DNA from 3 places in the Streptomyces sp. NPDC001410 genome. Region 1 is predicted to be linked to each of the others. Evidence: riboswitches for the same ligand, from Rfam matches in the RefSeq annotation. Region 1 holds a riboswitch; each other region holds the start of a gene.
The links. Region 1 has a riboswitch for thiamine pyrophosphate ahead of thiO (glycine oxidase ThiO). Riboswitches for the same ligand answer to the same signal wherever they lie in the genome.

Region 1 (3,694 bases):
AGGTCGGTGCCCAGCGCCTCCCGGGCCAGCCGGGCGGTCAGCACGGCCTCCCCCGCGGTGAAACAGCCGGCCGTGTTCGGCAGCACCCGGATGCCCAGCTTCTCCAGCACCGACAGCACCGAGCCGTGCACCGTGGGATCGACCCGCCGCATGGCCACCGTGGTCAGCTCCGTGCCGGAGGCGACCAGCGCCCGCTCCAGCCCGTCCAGGCTCGGTGCGCCGCCCGTACCCATGATCAGCCGGGAGCCGAGGGGCACACCGCCGAGGACGAAGGGATCGTCGGCCATGGGTCAGCCTCCTTGGACGGCGGTGAGGACTTCGACACGGTCGCCCTCGGCGAGGGCCGTGGTCGCCCACTGCGCGCGCGGGACGACGGTCTCGTTGACGGCGGCGGCCACCCCGGACGGCGCCCTGGTGAGGGTCTTCACGAGGGCGTCCAGCGCGGTGCCCGGGGCGACCTGGTGGCGCTCCCCGTTCACGGAGATGGTGACGGAGATGTTCATGCGGGCTGCTCCATGAGTGCGGCGCCGAAGCGCTCCGGCGTGAACGGACGGGCCTCCTCGGGCAGTTCACCGCCGGCCAGCAGCTCCGCCATCACGTCCCCGGTGACCGGCGTGAGCAGCACCCCGTTGCGGTAGTGCCCGGTGGCCAGCAGCAGCCCGTCGAGCCCGGACGGGCCGAGCAGCGGCGCGTTGTCCGGGGAGCCGGGGCGCAGCCCCGCCAGGGTCTCGGTGAGGGGCAGCTCGGTGATCCCCGGCACCAACTCATGGGCGTCGCGCAGCAGCTCGTACACGCCCCCGGCGGTGACGGTCGTGTCCCAGCCCAGCTCCTCGCTGGTGGCGCCGACGACCAGCTCGCCGTTCTCCCGGGGCACCAGGTACACATGGCTGCCGCGCACCATCGCCCGCACGGTGCGGCTCAGGAAGGGTGCGTACCGGCGCGGCACGGTCAGCCGCAGCACCTGGCCCTTCACCGGCCGCACGGGGGGCAGTACGTCGTCCGGGACGCCCGCGAGACGCCCGCTCAGGCTGCCGCCCGCGAGGACGACCTGCTCCGCGCTCAGCGCCGTGCCGTCCGCCGTGGTCACTCCGGTGGCCCGGCCCCGTGCGACGTCGAGCCGCTCGGCCCAGGACCGGTGGAAGACCACCCCGGCCCGCTCGCACGCGGTCACCAGGGCCGCGGCCAGCCGCCTCGGGTCGATCTGGTGGTCGCCGTCGACCCGCAGTCCGCCGCGCACCCCGGGCGCGAGCATCGGCTCCAGCCGCCGGCACTCCCGCCCGGACAGCCACTCCGACTCCAGGCCCGAACGCTGCTGGAGCGCGTGCAGTTCGCGCAGGTGGGCGCGGTCGTCGGCGTCGAGCGCGACGGCGAGCGTGCCGCAGCGGCGGTAGCCGAGGTCGTGGCCCGTCAGCTCGGTCAGCTCGGCCGCGAAGTCCGGGTAGCGGCGGGCGGACTCCAGGTTCAGGGCGAGCAGTGTCTCCTCGCCGTAGTACAGCTCGGAGACCGCGGCCAGCATCCCCGCCGCGACCCGCGCGGCCCCGCCGCCGGGCTCGGGGTCCACCACGGCCGTGGCGAGCCCGCGCTGCGCGGCCCGCCAGGCCGTGACCAGGCCGATGATTCCGCCCCCGATGACGAGGACGTCGGACGTACGTGACGACATGGGCGTCCAGCCCCTCCCTTCGCCGGCATGACCCGGATCAGGTTCGTACGGTCGGAGGCCGCCAGCCTCCCTCTCAGCCCGGTGCGTCCGGGCTCCCGCGAGTGCTTGTACGGTGGCCACCCTAGCCCGCAGCGCTCGTCACCCGTAAGGGAGCCCCGGTCCATGGCCTGCCCGCCCGTCTCCCGCCACCACCCTCGAACGAGGGGCTGCGCCCCGCCCTATAGATCTCTCGACGGACTGATCCTGGCCCCCGTGGCGGACCAGGCCCCAGGTCAGGTGGGTACCCGCACCCGGTTCGCGTACCACGAGAAGGACGGCGAGATCTGGGCCGAGTACGCGGGCGGCGACGTCGTGCGCGGCCATTTGGTCGGCACCCGGCAGGGCGACCGGCTGGACTTCCGGTACGTGCAGCTGGGACACGACGGGACCACCTCCTCGGGGCACTGCGCGTCCACCGTCGTGGAGCTGCCGGACGGGCGGGTGCGGCTGGAGGAGACCTGGGAGTGGGAGTCCCGGCCGGGCGCCGGGACCAGCGTTGTGGAACAGGTCACCGAGCACGCCCGCTGACTGACGAATTGTCAGTTGTCTATGGTGATCGGGTGAGCGAGCAGACAGCACGACAGGGCACGTCACAGGGGCGGCGCGTGGTCGTCGCGGGCGCGGGCATGGCCGGGGTGCAGACCGCGGTCGCCCTGCGCGAGCAGGGCTTCACGGGCACCGTCACGCTGATCGGCGCCGAGCCCCATCAGCCGTACGACCGGCCGCCGCTGTCCAAGGCCGTGCTGCTGGGCAAGGCCGAGGGATCCGCCTTCGACGTCGACTTCGAGTCGCTCGGCGTCGAACTGCGGCTCGGCTGCGAGGTGCTGGGCGTGCGCCCCGGCGACCACGAGCTGGACACCGAGGCCGGGCCCGTCCCGTACGACGTGCTGGTCCTCGCCACCGGCGCCGAACCGATCACGCTGCCGGGCACCGAGGGCGTGCCGGGCGTGCATCTGCTGCGCACCCTGGACGACGCCGAGCGGCTGCGGCCGGTGCTCGCCCGGCAGCACTCCATCGTGGTCGTCGGCGCCGGCTGGATCGGCGCCGAGTTCGCCACGGCGGCCCGTGAGGCGGGCTGCGCGGTGACCGTCGTCGAGGCCGCCGACCGGCCGCTCGCGGGCGCGCTGCCGCCCGAGGTGGCCGCCCCGATGGCCGCCTGGTACGCCGACAGCGGCGCCGAGCTGCGCACCCACGCGCGCGTGGAGCGCGTCGAGCCCGGCGCGGTGCTGCTCGCGGACGGCATGCGGCTGCCTGCGGACGCCGTCGTGGTCGGCATCGGCGCGCGCCCCGCCACCGCCTGGCTGGCCGGCTCGGGCGTCGAGGTGGGCGCGCACGGCGAGGTCGTGGCCGACGCCCATCTGCGCACCTCCGTCGAGGACGTGTACGCGGTCGGCGACTGCGCCTCCTTCCCCTCGGCGCGGTACGGCACCCGGCTGCTGGTCCACCACTGGGACAACGCCCTACAGGGCCCGCGTACGGTCGCCGCGAACATCCTGGGCGAGACCCCCGTGGTCTACGACCCGGTGCCGTACTTCTGGTCCGAGCAGTTCGGCCGCTTCGTCCAGTACGCCGGCCACCACCCCGCGGCCGACCGCATGGTGTGGCGCGGCGACCCCGCGGGCCCGGCCTGGACCGTCTGCTGGCTGCGCGAGGACCGGCTGGTGGCCCTGCTGGCCGTGGGCCGGCCGCGTGATCTGGCCCAGGGCCGGCGCCTGATCGAGGCGAGCCGGCGCATGGACGCCGAGGCGCTGACCGACCCGGCCAGACCGCTGAAGGACGCCACGGCCGACTGATCAACGTCTTGGGGCAGCGCTCCCAAGGGGCGCGGGGCTGAGCCGGCATGCGGCTCCGCCGCGATGGGGGTCCCCCCTGTTCGAGCGAAGCCGAGAACTTGGGGGAGCGACCAGCCACAACGGACCCGCGGACGACCGACGACACATCCCGGCACTTCCCATCGCGGCCGAACCAGCGGAGCGCCTACGCTTGTCCCTGTGA
Region 2 (3,694 bases), on a different contig from region 1:
AGGCCCTGTTCCGTTCCTCGGCTCCACCGCTCGTGGCCTTCCTCGACCGCACGGACAAGCTCGTACCGCTCGGGCAGGAGGGCGCGCTGGCCGACTTCGACGCCCATCTCGACGAGGCCCTGGACCGCATCCTGGCCGAGGAACAGAGCGCCGGCTGAGGTGTTGCGGCAACGGGGCGCCCAGCGCTCCGCCATGCCGCGTGCAGCTGTGCAGGAACGCTTCTTCGCTGGGTTCCGGCCTCCGCCGGGCTCCCTCACCGCTTCCGGCGCCGGCCCCTGCCGCCGCGCGCCGGAGCGGGCAGTGCCCCGGCGGGGGCCGCCGTGTCCGGTGCCGGCCGGTCGGCCGACACCACCAGGGCGGCGAGCGCGGTGGTGACCGGGACGGAGGCGACCAGGCCGATCGAACCCACCAGCGTGCGCACGATCTCCTCGGCCACCAGCTCGCTGTTGGCGACCGTGCCCACGCTGCTCTGGGCGATCGAGAACAGCAGCAGCAGCGGCAGCGCGGCACCGGCGTAGGCGAGGACGAGAGTGTTGACCACCGAGGCGATGTGGTCGCGGCCGATCCGGATGCCCGCCCGGTACAGCCCGCGCCAGCCCATCGCCGGATTGGCCTCGTGCAGTTCCCAGACCGCCGACGTCTGGGTCACCGTCACATCGTCCAGGACACCGAGCGAACCGATGATGACGCCGGCCAGCAGCAGACCGCTCATGTCGATCGACGGGTACAGGCCGTGGATCAGACCGGTGTTGTCGTCCGTGTTGCCGGTGAGCGCGGCCCAGTCGATGAACTCCGAGCCGAGGATGCCGATCAGCAGCAGGGAGGCCAGCGTGCCGAGCACCGCCACCGACGTACGGGCCGACAGTCCATGGCACATGTAGAGCGCGATGAGCATGATCGCGCTGGCCCCGACGACGGCCACCAGCAGCGGATTCGAGCCCTGCAGGATCGCGGGCAGGATGAAGAGCGTCAGCACCAGGAAGCTCACGGCCAGCGCGACCAGCGCCATGACACCGCGCATCCGGCCCACCACCACGACGGCGAGCGCGAAGATCCCCGCGAGCAGTGCCATCGGGAACTTACGGTTCACATCGGTGACGGAGTACTGCAGGTTCTTCGGCGCCGAGGGCTCGTAGGCGACCACGACCTTCTCGCCCTCCTGCAACTGCCGCGTCTGGTCCGGCTGCACGATCTCGGTGAACGTACGGCCCTGGTCGTCGCCGGTGTCGACGCGGATCGTCGCCTTCCTGCAGGTACCTTTCGCCTGTTGCTGCGCCGAGTTGCCCTCGGCGGTGGAGGTGTCGCCGGTCGCGGTGCCCCCCGAGGCGTTCACCGACTTGCAGCTCACCTCGACCACCTTGGTGACCGTGGCCTGCTGTGTCTGGCGGTCGAAGCCGACGCCCGTGCGTTCGTGCGGCGGGGCTCCCCCGGGCCAGAGCACCACGAGACCGACCACGACCGCGGCCGCGAACGGGATCAGGATCGCCGCGATGACCTTGCGCAGATGCTTGGAGACGGGCGCGGCGGGTCCATGGCTGTGGCTGTGCCCGTGCGAGTGGCCGTGTCCGGTGCCCGGGCCGTGCCTGTCCCCGTCCCCGTGGCCATGGCCATGGCCGTGCCCGTGGCCGTCATGGCCGTGTTCGCCGCCCTGTCCGGAGCCGCCTCCGCGCGGCGGTTCGGAGGGAGGGTACGGGTACTGCTCCATGGTGGTCACCGCCAGATCATCGCAAGAACGCCAGGGGCCCTCTGTTCACCGCGCCCGAATTGACGCTAGCGTGGAGGCACCTTTGCACACGCGGGAGCTCGGAGCACCGGGCTGAGAGGGCGCTGACCTCCGTATTCGCGATGTTTCACGTGGAACGTGGTTTCACGGGAAACATCGGCAGACGGAAACCGCTGCGTCGACCGCCGAACCTGTTACCGGGTAATGCCGGCGTAGGGAGTAGGTCTCATGACCAACAAGGACGCACGCACGCCTGCCTCCGTTCAGGACGAGAAGTCCCAGGAGGCCGGGAAGTCCATCGGCTGGCACAAGGCGTACGTCGAGGGCACCCGCCCCGACCTGCGCGTGCCGGTCCGCCAGGTGCACCTCACCAACGGGCAGTCGGTCACGCTGTACGACACATCAGGCCCGTACACCGATCCACTCGTCGACACCGACGTCCGCAGGGGTCTGTCGCCGCTGCGGGAGAACTGGATCATCGCCCGCGGCGACACCGAGGAGTACGCCGGCCGTCCCGTCCGCCCCGAGGACGACGGGATCAAGCACACCTCACCGCGCGGCGGGCTGCGCAACCTGGACGCGGTCTTCCCCGGACGTCCGCGTCAGCCGCGCCGAGGCCGTGACGGCACGGCGGTCACACAGCTCGCGTACGCCCGCCGCGGCGAGATCACGCCCGAGATGGAGTTCGTGGCCCTCCGCGAGAACGTTGATCCCGAGGTGGTCCGCGAGGAGATCGCCGCGGGCCGCGCGGTGCTGCCGGCCAACGTCAACCACCCGGAGATCGAGCCGATGATCATCGGCAAGCGGTTCCTGGTGAAGGTCAACGCCAACATCGGCAACTCCGCGGTCACTTCCTCCATCGAGGAGGAGGTCGAGAAGATGACCTGGGCGACCCGTTGGGGCGCCGACACGGTCATGGACCTGTCCACCGGCCGCAACATCCACACCACCCGCGAGTGGGTGCTGCGCAACTCCCCCGTCCCCATCGGCACGGTGCCGCTCTACCAGGCGCTGGAGAAGGTCGACGGCAGGGCCGAGGAACTGACCTGGGAGATCTACAAGGACACGGTCATCGAGCAGGCCGAGCAGGGCGTGGACTACATGACCGTCCACGCGGGCGTGCGCCTGCCGTATGTGCCGCTCACCGCCAACCGCAAGACCGGCATCGTCTCGCGCGGCGGCTCGATCATGGCCGCGTGGTGCCTCGCGCACCACAAGGAGTCGTTCCTGTACGAGAACTTCGAGGAGCTCTGCGAGATCCTCGCCGCCTACGACGTCACGTACTCGCTCGGCGACGGCCTCCGGCCGGGCTCGATCGCGGACGCCAACGACGAGGCACAGTTCGCGGAGCTGCGGACGCTCGGGGAACTCAACCGGATCGCCAAGCGTTTCAACGTACAGACCATGATCGAGGGCCCGGGCCACGTCCCGATGCACAAGATCAAGGAGAACATCGACCTTCAGCAGGAGATCTGCGATGAGGCTCCGTTCTATACGCTCGGCCCGCTGACCACGGACGTCGCCCCGGCGTACGACCACATCACCTCCGGCATCGGTGCCGCGATGATCGCCTGGTGGGGCACGGCGATGCTCTGCTACGTCACGCCCAAGGAGCACCTCGGCCTGCCCAACCGTGACGACGTCAAGACCGGCGTCATCACCTACAAGATCGCCGCCCACGCGGCCGACCTCGCCAAGGGACACCCCGGTGCGCAGGAGTGGGACGACGCGCTGTCCGACGCCCGTTTCGAGTTCCGGTGGGAGGACCAGTTCAACCTCGCCCTGGACCCGGACACGGCACGGGAGTTCCACGACGAGACACTGCCGGCCGAGCCCGCCAAGACGGCCCACTTCTGCTCCATGTGCGGGCCGAAGTTCTGCAGCATGAAGATCTCGCAGGACATCCGCCGCGAACACGGCGGTACCAAGACCGAGATCGAGGAGGGCATGGCCCAGAAGTCGAAGGAGTTC
Region 3 (3,694 bases), on a different contig from region 1:
GTGTCTTGTAGGTAAGGCCTTGAACGTTCTCTAGAATGAACGCTTCAGGCTTACTCTCGCGAACGACACGGACATATTCATCAAGTAGCGAGGCGTTTGGGTCGGCGCTGTTTCGCTTCTCTTCGATCCAGAAACCAGACTTGCTGAACGGCGTGCACGGAGGTCCGCCAATAAGCAGGGTGGCATCGCCACGCTGTAGCCCGCCCGCTTCCAAAATCTCTTGAGTTGGTGTGGTCTGAATGTCCCCGCACAACGTCTTGGTGTGAGGGAAGTTCAGGGCAAGTGTTTGCAGAGCTGTCTCGTCGTAGTCCGTTGCCACGGCAACACGCAGTGGTGACCCGCTGCCGTCATGGGTTAGTGGCGGCTCGGCGCAGCGCTCAACGGCGCAGTCCAGGCCACCTGCACCGGAGAAGAGACTGATCACAGGCAACTCGCGATTCACCGCGCCACAGTAGCGCAACACTTGTTGCCCGTCCCGAGGCTGTAGAGATGCCCGGGATGCATCAGCCAGGTGGGGTCTGGGCCGTCTCTGGGCCGTACGCGGCCGACCAAAGTTGACAGAGAACACCTGCGGGTGACCACCCCCACCCCGCTCTGGCCTGGGCTGCCGGAGTTGATCTGCGACACTGGTAGCGCCATGCCTAAGCCCGGAGAACTCACTTTCGTAGCCCCGCGCGGAGCCAAGAAGCCGCCGCGGCACCTTGCCGACCTCACGCCCGCCCAGCGCAAGGAGGCGGTGGCCGAGGTCGGTGAGAAGCCGTTTCGTGCCAAGCAGCTCTCGCAGCACTACTTCGCGCGGTACGCGCACGACCCCGAGCAGTGGACCGACATCCCGGCCGGTTCGCGGGACAAGCTGCGCGAGGCGCTGTTCCCGGACCTGATGACCGTCGTCCGGCATCTGTCGACCGACCAGGGGACGACCCGCAAGACGCTGTGGCGGCTGTTCGACGGCACGCTCGTGGAGTCGGTGCTGATGCGGTACCCGGACCGGGTGACCATGTGCATCAGCTCGCAGGCCGGGTGCGGGATGAACTGCCCCTTCTGTGCCACCGGGCAGGCGGGGCTCGACCGGAATCTGTCCACCGCCGAGATCGTCCATCAGATCGTCGATGGCATGCGGGCTCTGCGGGACGGTGACGTGCCCGGTGGGCCTGCGCGGCTTTCCAACATCGTCTTCATGGGCATGGGCGAGCCGCTCGCCAACTACAACCGGGTCGTGGGGGCCATCCGCGCGCTGACCGATCCCGCGCCGGACGGGCTCGGGCTCTCGCAGCGAGGGATCACCGTCTCGACGGTCGGGCTCGTGCCCGCCATCCACCGGTTCGCCGACGAGGGCTTCAAGTGCCGGCTCGCGATCTCCCTGCACGCCCCCGACGACGAGCTGCGCGACACCCTCGTCCCCGTGAACACGCGGTGGAAGGTGCGCGAGGTGCTGGACGCCGGGTTCGAGTACGTCGAGAGGTCCGGGCGCCGGCTGTCGATCGAGTACGCGCTCATCCGCGACATCAACGACCAGGCCTGGCGTGGTGACCGGCTCGGGCGGCTGCTCAGGGGCAAGCCCGTGCACGTCAACCTGATTCCGCTGAACCCGACGCCGGGGTCCAAGTGGACCGCCTCGCGGCCCGAGGACGAGAAGGCGTTCGTGGAGGCGATCGCCGCCCACGGTGTGCCGGTCACCATCCGGGATACGCGCGGGCAGGAGATCGACGGGGCGTGTGGTCAGCTCGCCGCCACCGAGCGGTAATCTGGCTGCGTTCGATTACGTCTCATCCACGTCTCATCACATCTTCATATTCCGACAGGGGAGCGCCACAGCGCTGAGAGTGCGGCAAGCGGGCCGCAGACCCTCTGAACCTCGCCCAGGTCATTCTGGGTAGGAAGTTCGGTCACCACTCATGCTGTTGCGCCCTGCCCGGGTTCTTCTCAGAAGGACCGGGCAGGGCCGCGTTCTTCCTGGCCAACCCCCAGGAGGACACTCACGTGCACACCAAGACCCTCGTGGCCGCGGCGGTCGGCCTCGGCCTGCTCACCTTGTCCGCGTGCGGATCGACGGACACCAAGGGCGCCAGGGACGACTCCAAGACCGTGACCCTGGTCAGCCACGACTCGTGGTTCGTCTCCAAGAGCGTGCTCAAGGACTTCGAGAAGCAGTCCGGCTACAAGGTCCGGGTACTGCCCAATGGCGACGCCGGTCAGGCCGTCAACAAGGCGATCCTGACCAAGGACAACCCGCAGGGCGACGTCTTCTTCGGCGTCGACAACACCCTGCTGTCCCGGGCTCTCGACAACGGGCTGTTCCAGTCCTACGAGGCGAAGGGCCTCGGCACCGTCGGCGCCGACTACCAGCTCGACAAGGACAAGCACCGGGTCACGCCCGTCGACTACGGCGACATCTGCGTCAACTACGACAAGGCCTACTTCAGCGAGCACAAGCTGACCCCGCCGCAGACCTTCGCCGACCTCGCCAAGCCCGCGTACAAGAACCTCCTCGTCACCGAGAACGCGGCCACCTCCTCGCCCGGCCTCGGCTTCCTGCTCGGCAGCGCCGCGCAGTACGGCGACAACGGCTGGCAGGACTACTGGAAGAAGCTCAAGGCCAACGGCGTCAAGGTCGTCGACGGTTGGGAGCAGGCCTACCGCCAGGAGTTCTCCGGCTCGTCCGAGGGCAGGAAGGCGGGCGGCGACCGGCCGCTCGTGGTGTCGTACGCCTCCTCCCCGCCCGCCGAGGTGATCTACGCCAAGAAGCGGCCCAGCACCGCCCCGACCGGCGTCGCGACCGGCACCTGCTTCCGGCAGATCGAGTTCGCCGGGCTGCTGAGCAACGCGAAGAACACCAAGGGTGCCAAGGCGTTCATCGACTTCCTGCTCTCCAAGGAGTTCCAGCAGGACATGCCGCTGAACATGTTCGTGTACCCGGTGGTGCAGGGTGCCGCGGTGCCCGACGACTTCACGAAGTACGGGCCGGCCGCCAAGGACCCGGAGACCATGGCCCCCGGCAAGATCGCCGCCAACCGCGACCAGTGGGTCAAGTCGTGGACGTCGCTCGTACTGAAGTAGCCGAGGGGCGAACGCGCGGGAACGCGGCGCGGCTGGGGCTCATGGCCCTGCCCGTCGCGTTCTTCGCCGTCTTCTTCGCCTGGCCCGTCGCCGCGATCGTCGCGCGCGGGCTGAAGGTGGACGGCGCCTGGCAGTTCGGGCGGATGGCGGACGTCGTCACCCAGCCGGACATCCGGCACGTGCTGTGGTTCACCACCTGGCAGGCGCTCGCCTCCACCGCGCTCACCCTGCTGCTCGCCCTGCCCGCCGCCTATGCCTTCGCCCGCCTGGACTTCCCGGGCAGACAGCTGCTGCGGGCCGTCGTCACGGTCCCGTTCGTGCTGCCGACCGTCGTCGTCGGTACGGCGTTCCTCGCGCTCGTCGGCCGCGGCGGGCTCCTCGACGGCCTGTGGGGCGTACGGCTCGACACCACCGTGTGGGCGATCCTGCTGGCGCACGTCTTCTTCAACTACGCGGTCGTCGTCCGCACGGTCGGCGGACTGTGGGCCCAGCTCGACCCCCGGCAGGAACAGGCCGCCCGGATGCTCGGCGCGTCCCCGCTGCGGGCCTGGCGGAAGGTGACGCTGCCCGCCCTCGCACCCGCCGTGGCCGCCGCCGCGCTGATGGTCTTCCTGTTCACCTTCACCTCCTTCGGCGT

Region 2: it holds a riboswitch for thiamine pyrophosphate, as region 1 does, so the genes downstream of both, thiC (phosphomethylpyrimidine synthase ThiC) here and thiO (glycine oxidase ThiO) in region 1, are expected to answer to the same signal.
Region 3: it holds a riboswitch for thiamine pyrophosphate, as region 1 does, so the genes downstream of both, ACFY3C_RS23115 (thiamine ABC transporter substrate binding subunit) here and thiO (glycine oxidase ThiO) in region 1, are expected to answer to the same signal.

The regions. Positions count from the first base shown of each region.
Region 1 covers NZ_JBIAWE010000006.1:46,537-50,230, forward strand. The annotation lists gene ACFY3C_RS14110 (thiazole synthase) at 1-287, opposite strand, end outside; gene thiS (sulfur carrier protein ThiS) at 291-503, opposite strand; gene thiO (glycine oxidase ThiO) at 500-1,660, opposite strand; TPP riboswitch at 1,658-1,769, opposite strand; gene ACFY3C_RS14125 (hypothetical protein) at 1,823-2,227, shown strand; gene ACFY3C_RS14130 (NAD(P)/FAD-dependent oxidoreductase) at 2,260-3,492, shown strand; gene ACFY3C_RS14135 (Rv2175c family DNA-binding protein) at 3,691-3,694, shown strand, end outside.
Region 2 covers NZ_JBIAWE010000012.1:236,192-239,885, reverse strand. The annotation lists gene ACFY3C_RS26975 (SsgA family sporulation/cell division regulator) at 1-158, shown strand, start outside; gene ACFY3C_RS26970 (YibE/F family protein) at 254-1,705, opposite strand; TPP riboswitch at 1,786-1,959, shown strand; gene thiC (phosphomethylpyrimidine synthase ThiC) at 1,952-3,694, shown strand, end outside.
Region 3 covers NZ_JBIAWE010000010.1:147,112-150,805, reverse strand. The annotation lists gene ACFY3C_RS23125 (DNA cytosine methyltransferase) at 1-442, opposite strand, end outside; gene rlmN (23S rRNA (adenine(2503)-C(2))-methyltransferase RlmN) at 638-1,744, shown strand; TPP riboswitch at 1,791-1,898, shown strand; gene ACFY3C_RS23115 (thiamine ABC transporter substrate binding subunit) at 1,981-3,057, shown strand; gene ACFY3C_RS23110 (ABC transporter permease) at 3,099-3,694, shown strand, end outside.